One region of the Bacillus lumedeiriae genome, then DNA from elsewhere that is predicted to be linked to it. Evidence: riboswitches for the same ligand, from Rfam matches in the RefSeq annotation. Region 1 holds a riboswitch; each other region holds the start of a gene.

The links. Region 1 has a riboswitch for thiamine pyrophosphate ahead of QYG89_RS05685 (thiazole synthase). Riboswitches for the same ligand answer to the same signal wherever they lie in the genome.
Region 2: it holds a riboswitch for thiamine pyrophosphate, as region 1 does, so the genes downstream of both, thiT (energy-coupled thiamine transporter ThiT) here and QYG89_RS05685 (thiazole synthase) in region 1, are expected to answer to the same signal.
Region 3: it holds a riboswitch for thiamine pyrophosphate, as region 1 does, so the genes downstream of both, thiW (energy coupling factor transporter S component ThiW) here and QYG89_RS05685 (thiazole synthase) in region 1, are expected to answer to the same signal.

Annotation. Positions count from the first base shown of each region.
Region 1 is NZ_JAUIYO010000002.1:446,851-453,253, forward strand. It holds gene parE (DNA topoisomerase IV subunit B) at 1-123, shown strand, start outside; gene parC (DNA topoisomerase IV subunit A) at 128-2,554, shown strand; gene mscL (large conductance mechanosensitive channel protein MscL) at 2,748-3,164, shown strand; TPP riboswitch at 3,172-3,273, shown strand; gene QYG89_RS05685 (thiazole synthase) at 3,342-4,106, shown strand; gene thiH (2-iminoacetate synthase ThiH) at 4,121-5,299, shown strand; gene QYG89_RS05695 (thiamine phosphate synthase) at 5,241-5,873, shown strand; gene thiS (sulfur carrier protein ThiS) at 5,857-6,060, shown strand; gene QYG89_RS05705 (ThiF family adenylyltransferase) at 6,076-6,403, shown strand, end outside.
Region 2 is NZ_JAUIYO010000015.1:30,886-37,288, reverse strand. It holds partial or broken gene QYG89_RS14210 (PAS domain S-box protein) at 1-338, shown strand, start outside; gene QYG89_RS17385 (ATP-binding protein) at 315-806, shown strand; gene QYG89_RS14205 (branched-chain amino acid aminotransferase) at 997-2,088, shown strand; gene QYG89_RS14200 (DUF3243 domain-containing protein) at 2,117-2,458, opposite strand; gene QYG89_RS14195 (L,D-transpeptidase family protein) at 2,547-3,041, opposite strand; TPP riboswitch at 3,168-3,270, shown strand; gene thiT (energy-coupled thiamine transporter ThiT) at 3,344-3,913, shown strand; gene QYG89_RS14185 (dynamin family protein) at 4,051-6,403, shown strand, end outside.
Region 3 is NZ_JAUIYO010000002.1:34,588-40,990, reverse strand. It holds gene QYG89_RS03770 (uroporphyrinogen-III synthase) at 1-427, opposite strand, end outside; gene QYG89_RS03765 (ABC transporter substrate-binding protein) at 523-1,530, opposite strand; gene QYG89_RS03760 (ABC transporter permease) at 1,527-2,261, opposite strand; gene QYG89_RS03755 (ABC transporter ATP-binding protein) at 2,276-3,052, opposite strand; gene tenA (thiaminase II) at 3,045-3,719, opposite strand; TPP riboswitch at 3,946-4,049, opposite strand; gene QYG89_RS03745 (hypothetical protein) at 4,199-4,576, shown strand; gene thiW (energy coupling factor transporter S component ThiW) at 4,570-5,067, opposite strand; TPP riboswitch at 5,131-5,239, opposite strand; gene QYG89_RS03735 (superoxide dismutase) at 5,485-6,363, opposite strand.

The sequences.
Region 1 (6,403 bases):
ACATTAATGGGCGATAAGGTCGAACCGCGCCGCAAATGGATTGAATCGAATGTCGCGTTTGGACTGGAAGACGACAGCAACATATTAGAAAATGAAAACCTTTCAGTCGGCGAGGAGGAATAACTAGATGCAAAAAGAAGTGTTTCAAGATCTGCCCCTTGAAGATGTATTAGGCGACCGGTTTGGCCGCTATAGTAAATATATTATCCAAGAACGGGCACTGCCTGATGCCCGCGATGGTTTAAAGCCGGTTCAGCGCCGGATTTTATATGCGATGTATACAGAAGGCAATACGCATGAAAAAGGGTTTCGGAAATCGGCCAAAACGGTCGGAAACGTGATCGGCAATTTTCATCCACACGGCGATTCATCTGTTTATGATGCGATGGTGCGAATGAGTCAGGAGTGGAAGCTCCGCCAGCTGCTCGTGGAAATGCACGGCAATAACGGCTCTGTTGACGGTGATCCGCCGGCTGCTATGCGTTACACAGAGGCGAGGCTTTCCGCTATTTCTGGAGAGCTGTTAAAAGATATTGAAAAACGGACCGTCGATTTTATCCCGAATTTTGATGATACGACAGAAGAGCCGACTGTTTTGCCGGCGCGTTTCCCTAACCTATTAGTGAATGGCTCAACGGGAATTTCTGCCGGGTACGCTACTGACATTCCCCCGCATCAGCTGGGCGAAGTGATTGATGCGGTCATTATGAGGATGGAACGTCCTGCATGTACGGTAGCCGATTTAATGACAGTGATAAAAGGGCCGGATTTTCCAACGGGCGGGATTATCCAAGGTGTCGATGGCATTGAAAAAGCGTATAAGACCGGAAAAGGAAAAGTGATTGTACGCGGAAAAGCGGACATTGAAGAAATTAGGGGCGGAAAGAAGCAAATTGTTATTACAGAAATCCCATACGATGTGAACAAAGCAAATCTCGTCAAAAAAATAGATGATTTCAGAATTGACCGGAAAGTGGAAGGCATCGCGGAAGTAAGGGATGAAACCGACCGTACCGGCCTGCGGATCGTCATTGAATTAAAAAAAGATGGCGATGCGAAAGGAATATTAAATTATTTATACAAAGCAAGTGATTTGCAGATCAGTTATAGTTTTAATATGGTTGCTATTCATAATCAGCGGCCTGTATTAATGGGCTTGGCCGAACTATTAGATGCCTACATAAGTCACCAGAAAGAAGTCGTTACGAAGCGCTCGGAATACGATTTAGCGAAAGCGCAGGCCCGGCAGCACATTGTCGAGGGATTGATCAAAGCACTGTCAATACTTGATGAAGTCATTGCGGCCATTAGGGCATCGAAAGATAAGAAGGATGCCAAAAATAATTTAATGGCTGCTTTTGATTTTACAGAAGCGCAGGCAGAAGCGATCGTCAGCTTGCAATTGTACCGGCTGACGAACACAGACATTACAGCTTTACAGAAAGAGGCTGGAGAACTGGCAGCTGAAATCGAGCAGCTGACTGCCATTTTAGCGAGTGAAAAGAAACTGACAACTGTCATCAAAAAAGAATTAAAAGAGATGAAGAGAAAATACAATGACGAGCGGCGGACAGTCATTGAAAAAGAAATTGAAGAAATAAAAGTCAGTCTTGAAGTATTAATTCCAAATGAAGACGTGATCGTGACTGTGACAAGAGACGGCTACATTAAACGGACAAGCCTGCGTTCCTATTCCGCATCAGGCGGAAAAGACTTGGCGATGAAGGAAACAGATTATCTCCTCTATAAACAAGAAGTAAATACAACCGATGTTTTACTCATCTTTACGAATAAAGGAAACTATTTGTATTTGCCTGTTCATGAACTGCCTGATATTCGCTGGAAAGATCTTGGCCAGCATGTGGCCAGTCTTGTTTCTATCGAAAAAGAAGAGTTCATTATCGCTGCTTTTGCTATTAAAGATTTTCAGGAACCGTCCTATTTATTATTTGCTACGAAAAATGGCACAATTAAGCGAACAGAATTATCTTCTTACAAAGTGCAGCGCTATTCACGAGCGTTAACAGCTATTAGGCTAAAAGATGATGACGAAGTAGTTGGAGTTCATTTAACGAACGGAAAAAAACAAGTGTTCTTGTCGACATTTTTCGGTTACGGACTCTTATTTTCCGAGGATGAGGCAAGTATCGTAGGACCGCGTGCAGCAGGAGTAAAAGGAATGAACGTAAAAGACGGTGATTATTTGGTCGGTGTAGAAGTGTGGGAATCAAATGAAGAAAAAGATTTGCTGCTCACTACACAGCGCGGAGCCGTAAAGAAAATGAAGTCAACTGAATTTGAGCCGGTATCACGGGCATCAAGGGGTGTCCTTATGCTGCGGGAATTGAAAGGAAATCCTCATCGCGTCGTTCAATTAACGACGATTGAACGAGGGGAATCGGTCGTACTGCAAACAAAGAAGGGAAAGAGGGAACTCTTCGATTTTTCTACGTTAAAACCGAGTGATCGTTATTCGAACGGGTCATTCGTTTTGGATGAGAAGGAGAGCGGAGAAATAACAGCCGTTTGGAAAGTAATTAGATCGGAAGAATAAAAAAGAAATATTGACTGTATAAAAAATAAAAATATGTGGCTGGTTGCCACGTATTTTTATTTTTAATTCATTATGTGCAAAATTCAAAGTAGTATCCTAGAAACTTTAATAAAATATGTAATAAAAGAAGGACAGTTTACTATGCTTTTGTTATAGTTAGAAAGCAAAGATAATGGAAAGGAATGTAATGGCTGTGTTTCAAGAGTTTAAGAAGTTTGCTATGCGGGGCAATGTCATTGATTTAGCCGTTGGGGTTATTATTGGAGCAGCTTTTGGTAAGATTGTTACTTCACTTGTAAACGATATGATTATGCCTTTGATCGGTTTGCTGATCGGGGGAGTTGATTTTTCAAATTTAGCGTTTCATTTTGGAGGAGCTGTCGTTAAATATGGCAACTTCCTGCAAACGATTGTTGATTTTCTTATTATATCTTTTTCTATTTTCTTATTCGTTAAGCTGTTTAACAAACTGTACCATCAGGAAAAAGCGGAAGAAACACCGCCTTCACTATCAAAAGAGGAAGAATTGCTCACAGAAATTAGAGATCTATTAAAATTAGACAAAAAACTTAACAATTTAGAAAATTCAGAGTATAATAGAGATAATTAAATAAAAGAAAGTTAGCTAGGGGTGCCTTTAAGGCTGAGAGGATAAACATTATCCAACTCTTGAACCTGATTTGGTTAGTACCAACGGAGGGAAGCTTGCATTTTATGTTATTTAATATACATAAAAGAGCCTGCCACTGTGGTAGGCTCTTTTTCATTGTAAAAAGGAGGAATTATGATGGATGAATTAATGATTGGTCAAACGAAATTAACGAATCGTCTTTTTACAGGTACAGGGAAATTTGCGGATCATTCCGTGATGAAACAAGCTTTTGCACAGTCAGGATCAGAGGTGGTCACAGTAGCCGTCCGACGGGTAGACTTGGAGGCTGGTCATGAAAACATTTTAGAAGACATTCCGCCGAATATGATTATTATGCCAAATACATCAGGGGCGAGAAATGCCGAAGAAGCAGTGAGAATTGCGAGATTGGCGAGAGCAGCCGGGATGGGCAACTGGATTAAAATCGAAGTAATTTCCGATCAAAAATATTTATTGCCGGATAATGAAGAAACGATTCGGGCTACGGATATACTCGCCAATGAAGGATTTGTTGTCCTTCCTTATATGAACCCGGATTTGATGGCAGCGAAAAAACTGGCGGATGCCGGCGCAGCGGCTATTATGCCGCTTGGTTCACCGATTGGTTCAAACAGGGGTATCCGTATGAAGGAAATGATTCGGATTTTAATAGAGGAAAAGACGCTGCCAATCATTGTTGATGCCGGTATCGGAAGACCATCTGAAGCAGCAGAGGCGATGGAAATGGGAGCAGATGCTGTTCTTGTGAACACAGCGATTGCTACAGCTGATGATCCGATCAGTATGGCAGAAGCATTTAACCTAGCTGTCATCGCCGGAAGAAAAGCTTACTTAGCAGGCCTAGGATCTGTTTCACAAAGGGCTAACGCTTCATCACCGTTAACTGGTTTCTTACGTTAAAAAGGAGGGGTAACATGAGCTTTTACGATGTATACGATCAAATCAAAAATAAACCGTATGAAGAAATGCTAGACCGTGTCACAGTGAAAGACGTAGATAAAGTGTTAAGCAAAACGAATTTGAACGAGAATGATCTACTCGTGCTCCTTTCGCCTGCAGCAGTGGAGCGTTTAGAGGAGATGGCGCAGAAAGCCCATAAGCTGACTGTTCAGCATTTTGGCAAAGTGATCTCTTTGTATGCGCCTCTTTATTTGACTGATTATTGTGTGAATAAATGTGCGTATTGCAGTTTTAGCTTTGACAATGACTTTCCAAGACGGAAATTAACAGCATTAGAAATTGATCAAGAAGCAAAGGCATTAAAAGAGATGGGGATTCAGCACGTCATTTTATTGACTGGGGAATCACGCATTCATTCTTCTGTTTCTTATTTAGCCGAAAGTGCAAAAATTTTAAGAAGTCACGCAGCCTCGATTGCTATTGAAGTACAGCCGCTTGATACGAATGAGTATAGACAGCTTTTCCAAGCAGGCGTGGATGGACTGACTGTATATCAAGAAGTATATAATGAAGACATTTACAAGGAAATTCATCTAAAAGGGCCAAAAAGAAATTATCGTTATCGTCTCGATGCACCAGAGCGGGGCTGCGAGGCCGGTATGAGGTCTATTAATATCGGAGCATTGCTAGGAATGGATAACTGGAGAAAAGAAGTGTTTTTTACCGCAATGCATGCCCAGTATTTACAGAAAAAATATATAGAAACTGACGTTGCTGTTTCTTTTCCCCGCATTCGTCCGAACTTAGGAGGATTTGAGCCGAGAGTTCTTGTAGAAGATAAAGATCTGGTTCAAGCCATGCTTGCTTTTCGGATTTTTATGCCGCGTGCAGGCATTACACTGTCTACCCGCGAAGAGGCGGCACTTAGGGATCATCTGATTAAACTCGGTGTAACAAAAATGTCTGCAGCTTCTTCCACCGTGGTCGGCGGATATGCAAACAAAAAAGAGGATAACAGCCAATTTGAAATCTCTGATACACGTACAGTAGATGAAGTGAAAACAAGGTTGAAACAGCTCGGTTATCAGCCGGTTTCAAAAGATTGGGATATTCTAGCTAGTGAGGAGGAGACAAATGTCTTTTCAACTTCACGCAATTACGACAGGGAAGCAAGAGCTGGAGCAGGCGTCTGACATAGCCTCCATCATTCACCCATTTGTCGACTACATCCATATTAGGGAAAAGCATCGCAGCGCTAAAGAATTGTTTCACTGGGTGCAAACGTTTATAGAGGCTGATGTACCCGCGGAAAAGATCATTGTAAATGACCGGGTAGATGTAGCGCTGGCAGCAGAAGCCGGTGGCGTACAGTTGACTGAAAACAGCCTTCCGTTACAGATAGTAAAGCCGTTTACTGCTTCTATGAAAGCAGGATGTTCCATTCATGAACCGGCTGCTGCTATAAAAGCTGAGAGTAATGGGGCGGACTGGGGCTTGTTCGGTCATATTTATCCGACGGCTTCTAAACCCGGCAGAACACCAGCTGGCTTAGAACAGCTGAAAGCGGCTACACGTGCTGTGAACATGCCGATCATAGCGATTGGAGGAATTATGCCGCATCATATTCAAGAAGTAAAAGAAGCTGGTGCAAGCGGAATCGCTGTGATGTCGGGGATTTTCGGGAGTAAAGATCCGGCAGATACTGCTGCATATTATCGAAATGAAATCAATAAGGAGGAAAAACAGACGTATGAATATCGTTATTAACGGTAAACAGGAAACAGTCGTTTTATCAGAGCCCACACTTACGAATCTGCTCGCAGTTTATTCACTGCAAGGGAAAGCGGTCATTGTCGAAAGCAATGGCCAGATCGTGCCAAAAGAAAAGATGGAATCAACGAAAGTACAAGAAGGAGACCGCATTGAAATCGTTCAGTTTGTCGGCGGCGGGTAAGAAGGAGGATACACGATGGATAACCGTTATTCCAGACAGGAACTATTTCTAAAAGAAAAACAGCCTTATGCCGCCAAACACGTACTCATTGTCGGGGCGGGGGCACTTGGATCATCTTTGGCAGAAATGCTTGTCAGAGCTGGGGTCGGCCAGTTAACGATTATTGATCGTGATTATGTTGATTGGACCAATCTGCAGCGGCAGCAGCTCTACAGAGAACAGGATGTAAAGGATCATCTGCCAAAAGCAGAAGCAGCGAGGAAACGGCTTGAAGAGATTAATTCAGATGTGAAGATCACTGCTATCACGGCAGATGGAGGACCGGAAGAACTTTCTGATGTAA
Region 2 (6,403 bases), on a different contig from region 1:
GTGCAGAAATTGAATACCAGGCGATCCATGAAAACGGGTCTGTCGTCTGGCTTCGCTCCCGGAAAATAATTGAACACCTCCTTACAAATAGAGTCATCTTCATTACTCAGGATATTACTAGTTTAAAGGAGAAGGAAATTCTTCTTAATAAAAAAGACAAACTCGGTGCTGTTGGCCAGCTGGCAGCTGGAATTGCTCATGAAGTGCGAAATCCGCTGACAGCGATTAAAGGGTTTACCCAATTATGGGGGCAGGAGACTCATCATCGGTACAGCGAAATTATTCTTTCAGAGCTTGATCGAATCGAATCCATTATGCAGGAATTCCTTATGCTTGCTAAGCCGAATCAAGAAACGGTTTTTGAAATAAAAGATATCAATGGAGTGTTAAAGGATTCCATCATGTTTATGCAGCCAGAAGCACTCCTTCATGGGATTGAGCTGGTTCCGGTGCTGGCAGAACCGCTGCCATTTGTCCGAATAGAAGAGAAACAGTTGAAACAGGTTATTTTGAATTTAATTAAAAATGCCATCGAAGCGATGCCGAACGGAGGAAAAGTCACGATTCACACGAAACAGGCAATGGATGGCTCTATTTGTATTGAAGTGATCGATGAGGGCATCGGTATTTCCCAAGACCGGATTCTGCGTCTTGGTGAACCGTTCTACTCCAACAAAGAAAAAGGGACAGGACTCGGATTGATGGTCAGCTTTAAAATTATTGAACACCATAATGGAAAAATCTTCTTCGAAAGCGAGCAGGGCAAAGGGACGAAAGTAGAAATTCGCCTCCCTGCTGTTCGTTGATAATACAGACGGAAGCAGCATGTTGTTGATCAAAATTCTGATTGGACAAAAAAATAAAAATATTTTACACTATTTTTGCACTAAATGATTGTGAAAAGATTCGAAAAAGTTGTAATATGGAAATGTATATAGTTTATTATCTCTTTTATCTTTTTCACCAAATTCATATACAGCAAGGAGCCAGTGCAAAATGAAAGAACATACTATCCAACTCAATCTTAGTCCTGAAAGAAAACCGAAGCCGCAATCCGCAGATCTAGGCTTTGGAAAAATCTTCACGGACCATATGTTTATTATGGATTATACCGAAGGACAAGGTTGGCATGATCCAAGAATTGTTCCTTACCAGCCGCTTTCATTAGATCCGTCTTGCATGATCTTTCATTATGGTCAAAGTGTCTTCGAAGGATTGAAAGCTTACTTGACAGAAGATAATCGAGTATTATTATTCCGTCCTGAGAGAAACTTTCAGCGCTTGAACCGTTCAAATGAACGTTTATGCATTCCTGCAGTAGATGTGGACATGGCGATCGAAGCGTTAAAACAACTTATTTCAGTTGAAAAAGAATGGATACCAAAATGGGAAGGCACATCGCTGTATATTCGCCCATTCATTATTGCAACGGAGCCGTTCCTGGGAGTGAAACCATCCAGCCGGTATCAATTTATCATCATTTTATCACCTGTAGGCCTTTACTATAAAGAAGGCATTAAACCGGTAAAAATCTTGGTGGAAAACGAATTTGTCCGTGCAGTTGCCGGGGGAACAGGGGAAGCGAAAACGGCAGGGAACTATGCCTCTAGTTTAAAAGCACAAGAAATAGCTGACCGCAAAGAATACTCTCAAGTGTTATGGCTTGATGGAGTAGAGAAAAAATACATCGAAGAAGTTGGCAGCATGAACGTCTTCTTCAAAATCAACGGTGAAGTTGTGACACCTGCGTTAAATGGCAGTATTTTAGACGGGGTGACAAGAAATTCAGTCATTCAACTGTTAAAACATTGGGGAATGACAGTAACAGAACGCCGAATTTCTATGGAAGAGCTTCGCGAGGCGCATCAGGCTGGTCAATTAGAAGAAGCCTTCGGCACAGGAACAGCCGCGATCATTTCGCCAATTGGAGAATTACTCTGGAAAGATGAAAAAATGATCATTAACGACGGGGTTACAGGCCCAGTGTCTGAAAAACTTTTCCACACGATTACAAGCATTCAAGGCGGAAAAGAACCAGATCCGTTTAATTGGACAATGGAAGTTGAACAGTGCATCGAAGTCAAATAAAAAACGACTGCCCAAGGGCAGTCGTTTTTTATTTGTGATCAACCATTTTAACAAGCATATGGGCTAAATGATGGCGTTCATCTTGCGTGCCTGCATTCCAAAGCTCTTGCAGCAGTTTTTCCTCCCGATTTTTTGGCTGGGCATGCTGGGCTAGATAGTTCCCAATCTTTTCTGCCGCGAGAGCCAGCTGCTCCTCATTTAAACCAATCTTTTCAGCGACTTCAATTCTTTGTTTGAGATACCCTTGAAACGTTTCAAAATCTTCAAGAATGCTGTCCATTCTTTCTGGATCCATCCGGGCAATCGTATTGTCCACTTTATCTATTTGCAATTCACCATCTTTATGAATCGCGTGGTTTTCTTCTGTCATCAGCCACTCCTCCTTTATGATTTTGTTATGCCCTCCTTTCGCGTTTTTAAACGTATACATGGCCTTTAGTAGACAGCTTTTCATTTCTTCACGGTCGAATATGAACAGGAGTGCCGATTGGAACAATTCTTGCCAATTCTTCCACATCGCGATTATACATGCGGACACATCCGTGAGAAACGAATTTCCCGATAGAAGATGGATTATTCGTTCCATGAATACCGTATGATTTTTTAGATAAACTCATCCACATCGTTCCAAATGGACCGCCAGGGTTGGGTGCTTTATTAATAATGACAAAATCGCCCGTCGGCGTTTGAGTCAGCATTTTTCCAACGCCGACGGGATATGTTTTTTGAACATTTCCCCGGTGAAACAACGTTAATTTGCGCTGTGAAAGCGAAATATGGATGGAATAGGGAAGAGTATCCGGTGACGGCAGCCCAGGAATACGAATTTTTTGACCGGGATAAATGAGATGAATGTTCATTCCAGGATTGGCAGCCATCAATCTAGAGAGGGAGATGCGATAATCAGCCGCAATCGACGATAATGTTTCGCCGGGTTTTACAATATGATTCATCGGATGCACCTGCTTTAACGTGATTTTTAAAAACCGATTTTGAAGATTCCGTTTATATATATGCCCATGCGCTTATCTTAGAATAATATTTCGTTTTCATGTCTCTTATGCTATATTGATAGTATATAAGTCCACTAGGGGTGTCGTTATCGGCTGAGAGAGGAGAGATCCTCAACTCTAAGAACCTGATCTGGTTCATACCAGCGTAGGAAAGTGTGATGATCGATGCAAAAAGATTCGTACAAACGAACAAGTCTATTGTATCCTTACACCCCTTTGGATGAGATAAAGGGGGATTTTTCATGGAGAGAAACAAACTAGTCACAATGATCGAAATCGCCGTCATGGCCGGGCTTTCCGTCATATTAAGTTATGTGGAATTTGGCGCACTTTGGGCTTTCGGCGGGTCCATTTCATTGGTAATGGTTCCGATTTTCATTATGGCTTTTCGCCGCGGGTGGCAGGCCGGATTTATTACAGGAATTTTAGTTGGAGTCATTAGTTTAATGACAGGCGGCTATGTCGTTCATCCTGTACAGCTCGTACTTGATTACCCGCTCGCTTATGCCGTACTTGGACTCGGCGGCCTCGCTGTTTTCCATAAAAGCATAACAGTGAGCCGAATGGTGATCGGTCTGTTGATCGGCACAACGCTGCGCCTTGTGTGCCACTTTTTGTCCGGAGTCATTTGGTTCGGGGAATATGCACCGGAAGGCACACCAGTTGCTGTCTATTCATTCTTATACAACCTATCTTATTTACTTCCAGAAATGCTGATTACGCTAGCCGTATTAGTATTCCTGAAGAAAACCTCGCCGAGCTTTTTTAAACATTCCGCTCCTGTGGGGCAAAACCGCTCCATAAGTGCCTAATTGAAAAATGAATAAATAAGAAAAAGAAGCTAAATGATTATGTTTAGCTTCTTTTTTGTTGTACATTTGCTGAAATTGCCGATTCATTCCGATACAATAAACAAAACACTTCTACTATTTACAGGAAGGCGGATTCTATGCTGGATGAAACGTTAACAAAGTGGCTCGCTAATCAGAAGCCGACCCGCTCGCTATTACTGCCCAAACTGCAGCAGCTTCACGATGTATTCATGCGTGATCACGATCAAGAACAGGCGAAAATTTGTATGGAACTCATTGATAAACTAGACAAAATGGAGTATGTAATTGCCTTTTATGGCCACTTTTCTGCTGGGAAATCAACGATGATCAATGAGCTTATGGGGGAAGAACTGCTGCCATCGAGCCCGATTCCTACGAGTGCGAATGTCGTCAAGGTGAAGGAAGGAGAACCGTATGCGAAAGTCTTATTTAAAGATCAAGGAGTAAAAACGTTTCCTTATCCGTATGACCTGAGCGACATTCAAGCTTATTGTGTCAATGGTGATCAAGTGGAGGAAGTGGAAATTTCGCATCGAACCGGCCAACTGCCGGAGGGAACGGCAGTTTTTGATACACCAGGAATTGATTCAACGGACGATGCCCATCGGGTAAGTGCGATGTCTAAGCTTCATTTAGCCGACCTAGTCTTTTATATGATGGATTATAATCACGTCCAATCACCTGTAAACTTTGAATTTAGCAAACAGCTGGCAGAAAGAGGGAAAGACTGCTGCTTTATCGTGAACCAAATTGATAAGCATGTCGCCAGTGAGCTGTCTTTTGATGAATTTTCCCAGCGTATCCGCCGCTCTTTTGATGAGCACAATCTGTCCTACAGCGGCCTTTATTTTACTTCATTAAGAGACGACAGCCATCCATCCAATCAACTGAATGAACTGAAAATGCTTTTAGCCAATAAAATCGCTGACCGTCAGCAGGAAATCGTTCACCATGTGCTCCGGGAAGCGCTCATCGCTGCCATGAATTTCTTTCAAAAACAGAGGGAAAAAGCAAATGATGAACGCAGCCGATATGAAGAGAAATTGTTCGGTATACACTCATTGCAAGAGTTAGAAGACGAGACAGAACGGCTGGAACGCCAGTTGAGCACAATCGATACAAAAGAACAGCTATTCAGCAAGCGGTTTGAAGAAGAGTTAACGGCTGTCTTTAACAATGCCAAGCTGATGGACTATTATACCCGAGTATTTGTCAGGCAGTTTTTAGCATCCCGTGAGCTTTCCTTTCAAGTCCGCGGCTTATTTTCCAGAAAGAAAACGAAAAGAGAGCAAGAAGGCCGGCTGAAGCAGCTATTTGGAGCATTGAATGAAAATAGGCTGTCCTATGTGGATATTCCTCTTAGAGAAGCCGTGCTAAAGCTGCTTGCCGAATATGATTTACTTACGGATGAGCGGCGGGAAGACATCCGCCGGCGCCAAATTGACTTTTCCCCCTCCCTGCTTATTCAGCTCCTAAAAAGCGGAGCGGTGTTGACGGATGAGTATGTACTCAATTATGCGAAAGATGTGACCCATAAATTAAAGAGTCTGTATCGTCAATCGTTCGGCGCACTCATTGACTCGCTTGACATGCAGGCCAGAACAAACAGCCAAAAGAAAAAAGCTAGTCTCCTACGGGAAAGAGAAGAAATCGCCGAGAAGATCGATGCCTGGAAACAAAGCAAACAGCTGCAAGAAAAAGAAGACAGGCTATACGAATCGTTGTTGGCTTTGCTTTCTGTCCGCGGGCAAGAAAAAGTCGAAAAAAGACCATTTCGTGCTTTCGAAAAGCGCACTTCTTCTACTGGAACGAAAAGCCGGACTTTCGTATCGATTGGGGATGCAGCAGCCAAGTGGCTGGAGAAAACAAAAGACGAGGGATTGGTGCCGGTCGATTTGGACAGGCATGTGAACGAATTGAAAAGAAAAGCAGCACTGCTGGCACAGGCAGGGCATATGGAACAGATGATTCAGGCATTAAACAAGCGGATTCAGCGTCTGGAGAAAAAGGAATATACGATTGCTTTATTTGGTGCCTTCAGTGCGGGAAAATCTTCATTTGCCAATGCTTTGTTAGGAGAACATGTGCTTCCGGTTTCACCGAACCCAACAACGGCTGCTATTAATGAAATTCGTGCTCCTGACACCCATCATCCCCATGGAACTGTCACAATTTTATTTAAAACCGACGAACAAGTGCTAAAGGACATAAATCAAGCACTTGAACTAAGCGGGAAAACCGCGTGGAGCATGAATGATCTGCACCGGCTTTTAACGGAGCATGATGAAATAATGAAGAGCATTCAGAAGCAGGGGGAAGAAAGAAAAGAAACCCATACGAAAAAAGAAGAGCTCTTTAGCCCACTGACAGCTTTGCCGCTTGAACACTTTTCGTTTTTACGTGCTTCTCTTGCTGGTTATAAAAAAATAAAAGGGCAGCTTGGACAATCAAAGAGCAGCACGATGGAGG
Region 3 (6,403 bases), 410 kb from region 1:
GAACAGCCACGCGTTTGTTGGCAAAGTCTTCTTTTTCCAGTGCTCGGATCAGTCCAGCTGTCGTGCCGTCATCATCCACTGCAAGCGGTACAATTCCCAGTTTCTTTAAAGCGGCAAAAGTTTTGTATCCCCTGGCAGCCGCTTTTGCTCGTTGGATCACTTGTAAGAATTCTCCTTGTACTCCTATTTTTCCAGCTGTTTCGACTAACGCCTCTGTACCGATGCCTGTTGTAAAAATGACCCAGTCGGCCTGGCTGCTGATCAACTCTTTGATTTCCCCGCCGACCTGATCTTCCGCCAAAAATGCTGTTCCCTGTAACGGACGGACAAGCGATGCTCCTCCTTGTTTTTCAATAATTGCGCTCATTTCTTCTGTTTTTCTAGAGCCGGCAATAACAATTCTCTTTCCTTCAAGCCCTTTTCCCATCTCTCTTTCCCCTCTCATATGATCTATGATTCTATCATAACACAAAAACCCCACTAAATCGCTAGGTATACAGAGATTCAGTGGGGGTTATTTCTTTATTGAGCAATGTTGACAAACATATCCTCTAACTTCGGCTCATTTTTGATGAGTCCAGCTTTTTTCATCCAGTCACTCGTTTCTTGCCATGGCTGCTTTGACTGGCTGCCAAATCCTTCTTCTGATTTCATTTTTGGAAGCAGGATACTAAGGCTTTGTTTTTCTACTTCTTCAACAAGCGGAAAGTTTGCTTCATCTTGTTTGCTTAATAAAATCTGCAGCGCTTCATCCGGGTGTTCTTCAGTAAAAGCAAAGCCTTTCTCTGCAGCCCGCCAAAATGCTTTAATCGTATCTTGCTTCTCTTCCCACGTTTGATCACTTGTTACAGCTACAAGTTCATAAAAGCTTGGTACACCGTATTCTGTTGGATCAAAGTTACGCGTTTCAAAGCCTTCATGTTTCAATAGAGGGACTTCATGGTTAATGTAAGCACCCACGACTGCGTCCGCTTTTTTCGTAGTAATAGCTGAATTTAATTCAAATCCTACGTCCAGCATCTTTACTTTTTCCGGATTTCCTTTATCCTTCTCAACCATCGTATCGATAATCGCTTCGTTTAACGGGATACCCGTAAAGCCGACTGTTTTTCCTTCCAAATCTTTTGGTGTCTTAATCGGGCTGTCTTCTAGAAACATTACGTGGTTTAACGGCGAACGGACGATAGCGCCAACGGACTTCACATTTACCCCCTGGTCCGTCCTTGCCATGATGACATCAGGCTGATAAGAAATGCCAAGCGTTACTTTCCCAGCAGCGGCTAAAGTAATCGGGTCTGTCGGATTTGCTGGAAATTGAATATCGACATTGATTCCTTCTTCTTCAAAATAACCTTTTTCTTCTGCTGCATATAAAAAGCTGTGAACGGCATTTGGGTACCAATCAAGCATAATCGTGACATTTTCTTTATCTTTCGCCCCCTCTTCTGCTACTGTTTCTTTTTTATCCGTACCACCGGCATTACAGCCTGCAAGCAGTACAGCGAGTATAAGTACTAACCACTTCTTCATCCTGATTTCCTCCATTTTAATGATCTATTTTCTATGATTTTGACGATGATGAACAACACAATGCCAATAGCTGATAACAACACGATAGGCGCGAAAACCGCAGCTCCATCAAACTGTGTCATCATTCGCCGGCTGAAATACCCAAGCCCAGCCTGCGCCCCGAGCCATTCGCCGATTGCAGCACCGATCACACTTAATGTAACAGCTACTTTCACTCCCGAATAGAAGTGCGGCAAAGAGGATGGAACGAGCAATTTGATAAAGACCTCTTTTTTCCCCGCACCCATTGTCATCATTAGTTCTTTCAATTCTTTACTCCCAGATTGCAGTCCATCATATGTATTCACCGTGATAGGAAAAAACGTAATCAACACAGTTACGACTACCTTGCTCCAAATGGAGTAGCCGAACCAAAGAACAAAAATCGGCGCAAGTGCAATGATCGGAATCATCTGTGAGGAGATAATAATCGGGTAAAGCGCTTTTTCCACAGTCGGACTGATGCTCATCCAAACAGCGATCCCCGTTCCTAATAAAATAGAAATAGCCAGGCCTATGATGATAATCGCCAGCGTAGCAGGCAGATGTTCGAACAATAGCGGCTCTTTCAATTCCCATAACTTACTGAGAACGCCTGTCGGCGGCGGAAGAATAAACATCATGTTCATCCCCCGCGCTGCAGCTTCCCAAATGAACAGAAAAGCCGCAATTAATAAGGCTGCCGGCAGCATTCCTTTTACCTTTCTCACACTGTCACCTTCCCTCTCAGCTGCTCAAGCAAATGCTCCCTTAGCTCAATCATGTCCGGTTGATTTAAGTCTTGTAAATCTCTCGGTCTCGAGAGGGGCACGTTGACTTCTTCAAGTGTGTGAACAGGTTTTTCAGAAAAAACGAAAATGCGGTCAGATAGAAAAAGCGCCTCATTGACATCATGTGTAATAAATATGATCGTGTTTTTTCGTTTCTCCCACTGAGCCATCAGCCATTCCTGCATTGACAGCCTCGTAATGGCATCAAGTGCACTGAAAGGCTCATCAAGCAATAGTACATTGGAGCCGCTTAACGACGTACGCAAAAAAGAAACGCGCTGCCTCATGCCTCCTGATAATTCATGAGGAAAGCGATTCTCCATTCCAGCTAATCCGAATTCTTCAAGAAGAGGAACAATCTGTTTCCGGGCTTCTTCTTTATGAATGCCTTTTAATTCAAGGGGCAGGGCTGCATTTTCGAGAACCGTCCGCCATGGCATCAATAAATCCTGCTGAGGCATGTACCCGGCTTTTCCAAGCCTGCTTTCATGTATCTGTCCATTAATAAAAATCTTTCCTTCATCGGGATCTTCAAGTCCGGTAATTAATCTGAAAAGTGTACTTTTTCCTGACCCGCTCGCACCTACAATCGTAATAAATTCCTGATCATAAATATCTACATTTAAAGATTGAAGAATAGGGACAGAGCGCCCCTGCTTTTTTTCTTTATAGGAAAAAGTCACATTCTCAAACTCTAGAACTTTTTTATTCATCTCCAGGCCACATTTGCTCATTGTATGCCATATCCCAGAACATATACTCATAGCGGGTCGTATTTAGAAAGATTTCTTCCAATCGATCAAGCTCTTCTTCACTCTTTCCGGCTGTGTGTTTATCTAATAGTTCGATGCACCATACAGCCAGCTCGCCGAACTCTTTCGATGAGTACATTTTTATCCAGTCACCATACAGCTCATGTTCACTTGCACCTGGAATTTCATTCAGTTCCTTTCCAATCTCCCAGTAACTCCATGCACACGGCAACAGTGCAGAAATCAGCTCAGCAAGGGTCCCATTCTGACTGACATGGAGCATATAATGTGTATACGCAAGTGTAATTGGAGATGGCTTCGCCTGCTCCAGCTCTTCCTCTGAAATACCAAACCTAGCTGCATACTGGCGGTGAAGCGACATTTCGAAATTAAGAGTCTCATTCAATAAGGACGCAAACCTTCCCATCGTCTCCACATCCGTCGCTTTAACAGCTCCAAGCGCAAACACCTTGGAATAATCGATTAAATATAAATAATCCTGAACCATATAAAAACGGAATTTCCGCTGATCAAGCGTTCCATCGCCGATCCCCTTTACAAAAGGATGCTTATGATTTTGCCTCCAGATCGGTTGTAATTTCTCATGTAACCTTTCACTAAACTTCATTGATATACACTCCTTAGAATCTATTAATTGCAATGCCTAACTGCCTAGAAATGCGTATAGACGTTTGTTCATACATTTGCATGCGTTGTGCATCATTCCGGATTTTTTGTTCACACTTTTAAACCTTTATCCATCGTTAGAACAATAAAAAAACTGCTTCTCACAGGGAGAAGCAGTTTTATAAGTTCTTATTTTGCTGCAATGACAAAAAGAATTGCAGCTTAACATACTCACAATGCCTCTTCCCTACGCTGGCATGACCCAGTTCAGGTAATAAGGGTTAAGGTATTTCACCTTTCTCAGCTTATTAAAGCACCCCCAAGGATCAAACTATTTAATTAGACTTTACTTAGTTGTAACATACTTATAGCCTTACATCAATAAAATTCTGAATTTTTAAATAAATTAAAGCGATCATTTTATTTATCATTCACATGTATATTAATAGAAAGTTCATTTGCGGAAGGAGCTATGCTGCTGTGTATTATTTTTATCCGTATGGGCGTCCCTATGCTACTACATTTACAAATTATGATCTTCACCAAGCATTCATAAGACCTTATCCTACAGTCAATACAGTCTTCTTTAAACAGTCTGCCCAATCAATGAAAAGGCTCTTGAATGAAACAACTCTGCTTCTAAACAAGATAACGACTGACAATGATTTTGCCTTTCGCTTAATGGCTGCTGCTCAATCTTCTAACCGACAAGAAGTAGAACGGCTCATCCGATCGTCCGGAATGCTCACAAAAGCGGCTATTTCTTTTAATCCAGATTTTTTTCGGCTTGAACTACAAACAGATTCAGGGAATTTGCAATGTTGTAAGCTGGCCGTTTCGATTCGTTGGAATCAATGATTAGGACGATATTTCCAGACTTTCATTTTGACGATCCGTTTCACTAAAACAAGGCCAATCAATGATCCGGAAAGACTGCTGACAAGAAACGCAGGCAAAAAGAAAAAGGCGCCGACTGTCGTTCCCATCAAAATTTTTGCATAAGGCACAGCGAATAAAGAAGCAATTAGTCCCGTACCAGTTATTTCTCCAATAGAAGCCCCCCAAGCATGTCTCGTTTTTTGATAAATATATCCGGCAAGAAAAGCTCCAATCATTCCGCCTGGAAAAGCTAATAACGAGCCTGTCCCCATAAGGTTTCGAAGCAATCCAGTTACAAATGCGATAATAACCGCAGGCCCTGGGCCGAGCAGCACACCGGCCATCACATTGACCGCATGTTGAACAGGATATGCTTTGGCTATTCCAGCAGGAAACCAAATAAGAGAAGAGCCGAACGTCGCGATGGCCGTAAATAAAGCCATGTATGCCAGTTTTTGCACTTGGTTCATATACATTCCTCCATTATAAAAAGCCGAACCCTTATCTAGGCTCGGCTTTTGTAAGTGAAATAGTTTATGAATATACTACTTTCCTACGCTGGCATCACCCAGATCAGGTTCAAAGAGTTGAAAAACAATTCGCTTTTCTCTCAGCCTTTAACAGGCACCTCTAGTAGCTTTCCTATTAAGTTCATTTTCTATTATAGAATGAATTATATTGAATGGGAAGGTCTTGGCAGTGTAATTTTTCATTTATTGCGACATCTTCTTATATAAAGGCTTTGTTGATTCTCGCCTTCCTCGGGTGGTCCGGGAGCCTCCTCGCCGCTATCGCGCCTTCGAGGTCTCATGTGAACGCACAGTCTCCCGCCTTCCTCCAATCCACAATAGTGATTGACATAACCTATATAAAAAGCATGAGTACGGCTACCTGTGTCTTGCTTCTCTAAACCGTCGGCTTACTTCATCCCAGCAGACAACATTCCACCAGTTCTCTATATAATCCGCTCTTTTATTTTTATATTTTAAATAATAGGCATGTTCCCACACATCAAGAACGAGGAGCGGAACAATATCCCACTGACTTAAGTTTTGATGTTTTTCCGCTTGCAATATTTCCATCCGCTGTGCCTGCGGCGCCCACACAAGGATGGCCCAGCCTCCGCCTTCCACATGCTGCGCTGCTTGTGAAAATTGATTTTTAAATTCAGCGAAACTGCCAAATGAACGGGACATCTCACGCTCTAGCTCTCTTGATGGCTTTCCTCCTCCCTGTGGACACATCACTTTCCAAAAAATCGAATGCAAATAATGGCCTGCACCGTTGAACGCAAGCTCCCTTTCCCAATGTTTAACAAGCTGAAAATCATTCACTTTCCGTGCCTTCGCTAATTCTCGCTCTGCTTTATTTAAGCCATCTACATAGCTTTGGTGGTGCTTATCATGATGAAGCCGCATCGTTGGTTCATCAATATATGGTTCCAGTGCATTGTACGGATAAGGAAGCGGAGGAAGCCGATGACCGCCGATTGGAACTTGTTCCACTCTGTTCTCCTGCCCCTCCGAATCACAATCTGTAAACAGTTTTTCATGAAACTGTTGCCATTCTTGTGCCAATGCCCGAACCTCTTTTTCTACTTTATAACATTCTGTCTCATTAAGCGGCCCTGATAACCACTCGTCAATCTTTTCAATTTGTTCTTCCCAGTTTTTAATGAGTGCAGGATCGATAACTTCATTCTCCCAATTCGATAAATCATCACACCACTTTTTCGCTTCTTGCAAATAATGCTGGTACCGCTCCAACTAAACTCCTCCCTTCACCTGCTATTCTCAACATATGCAT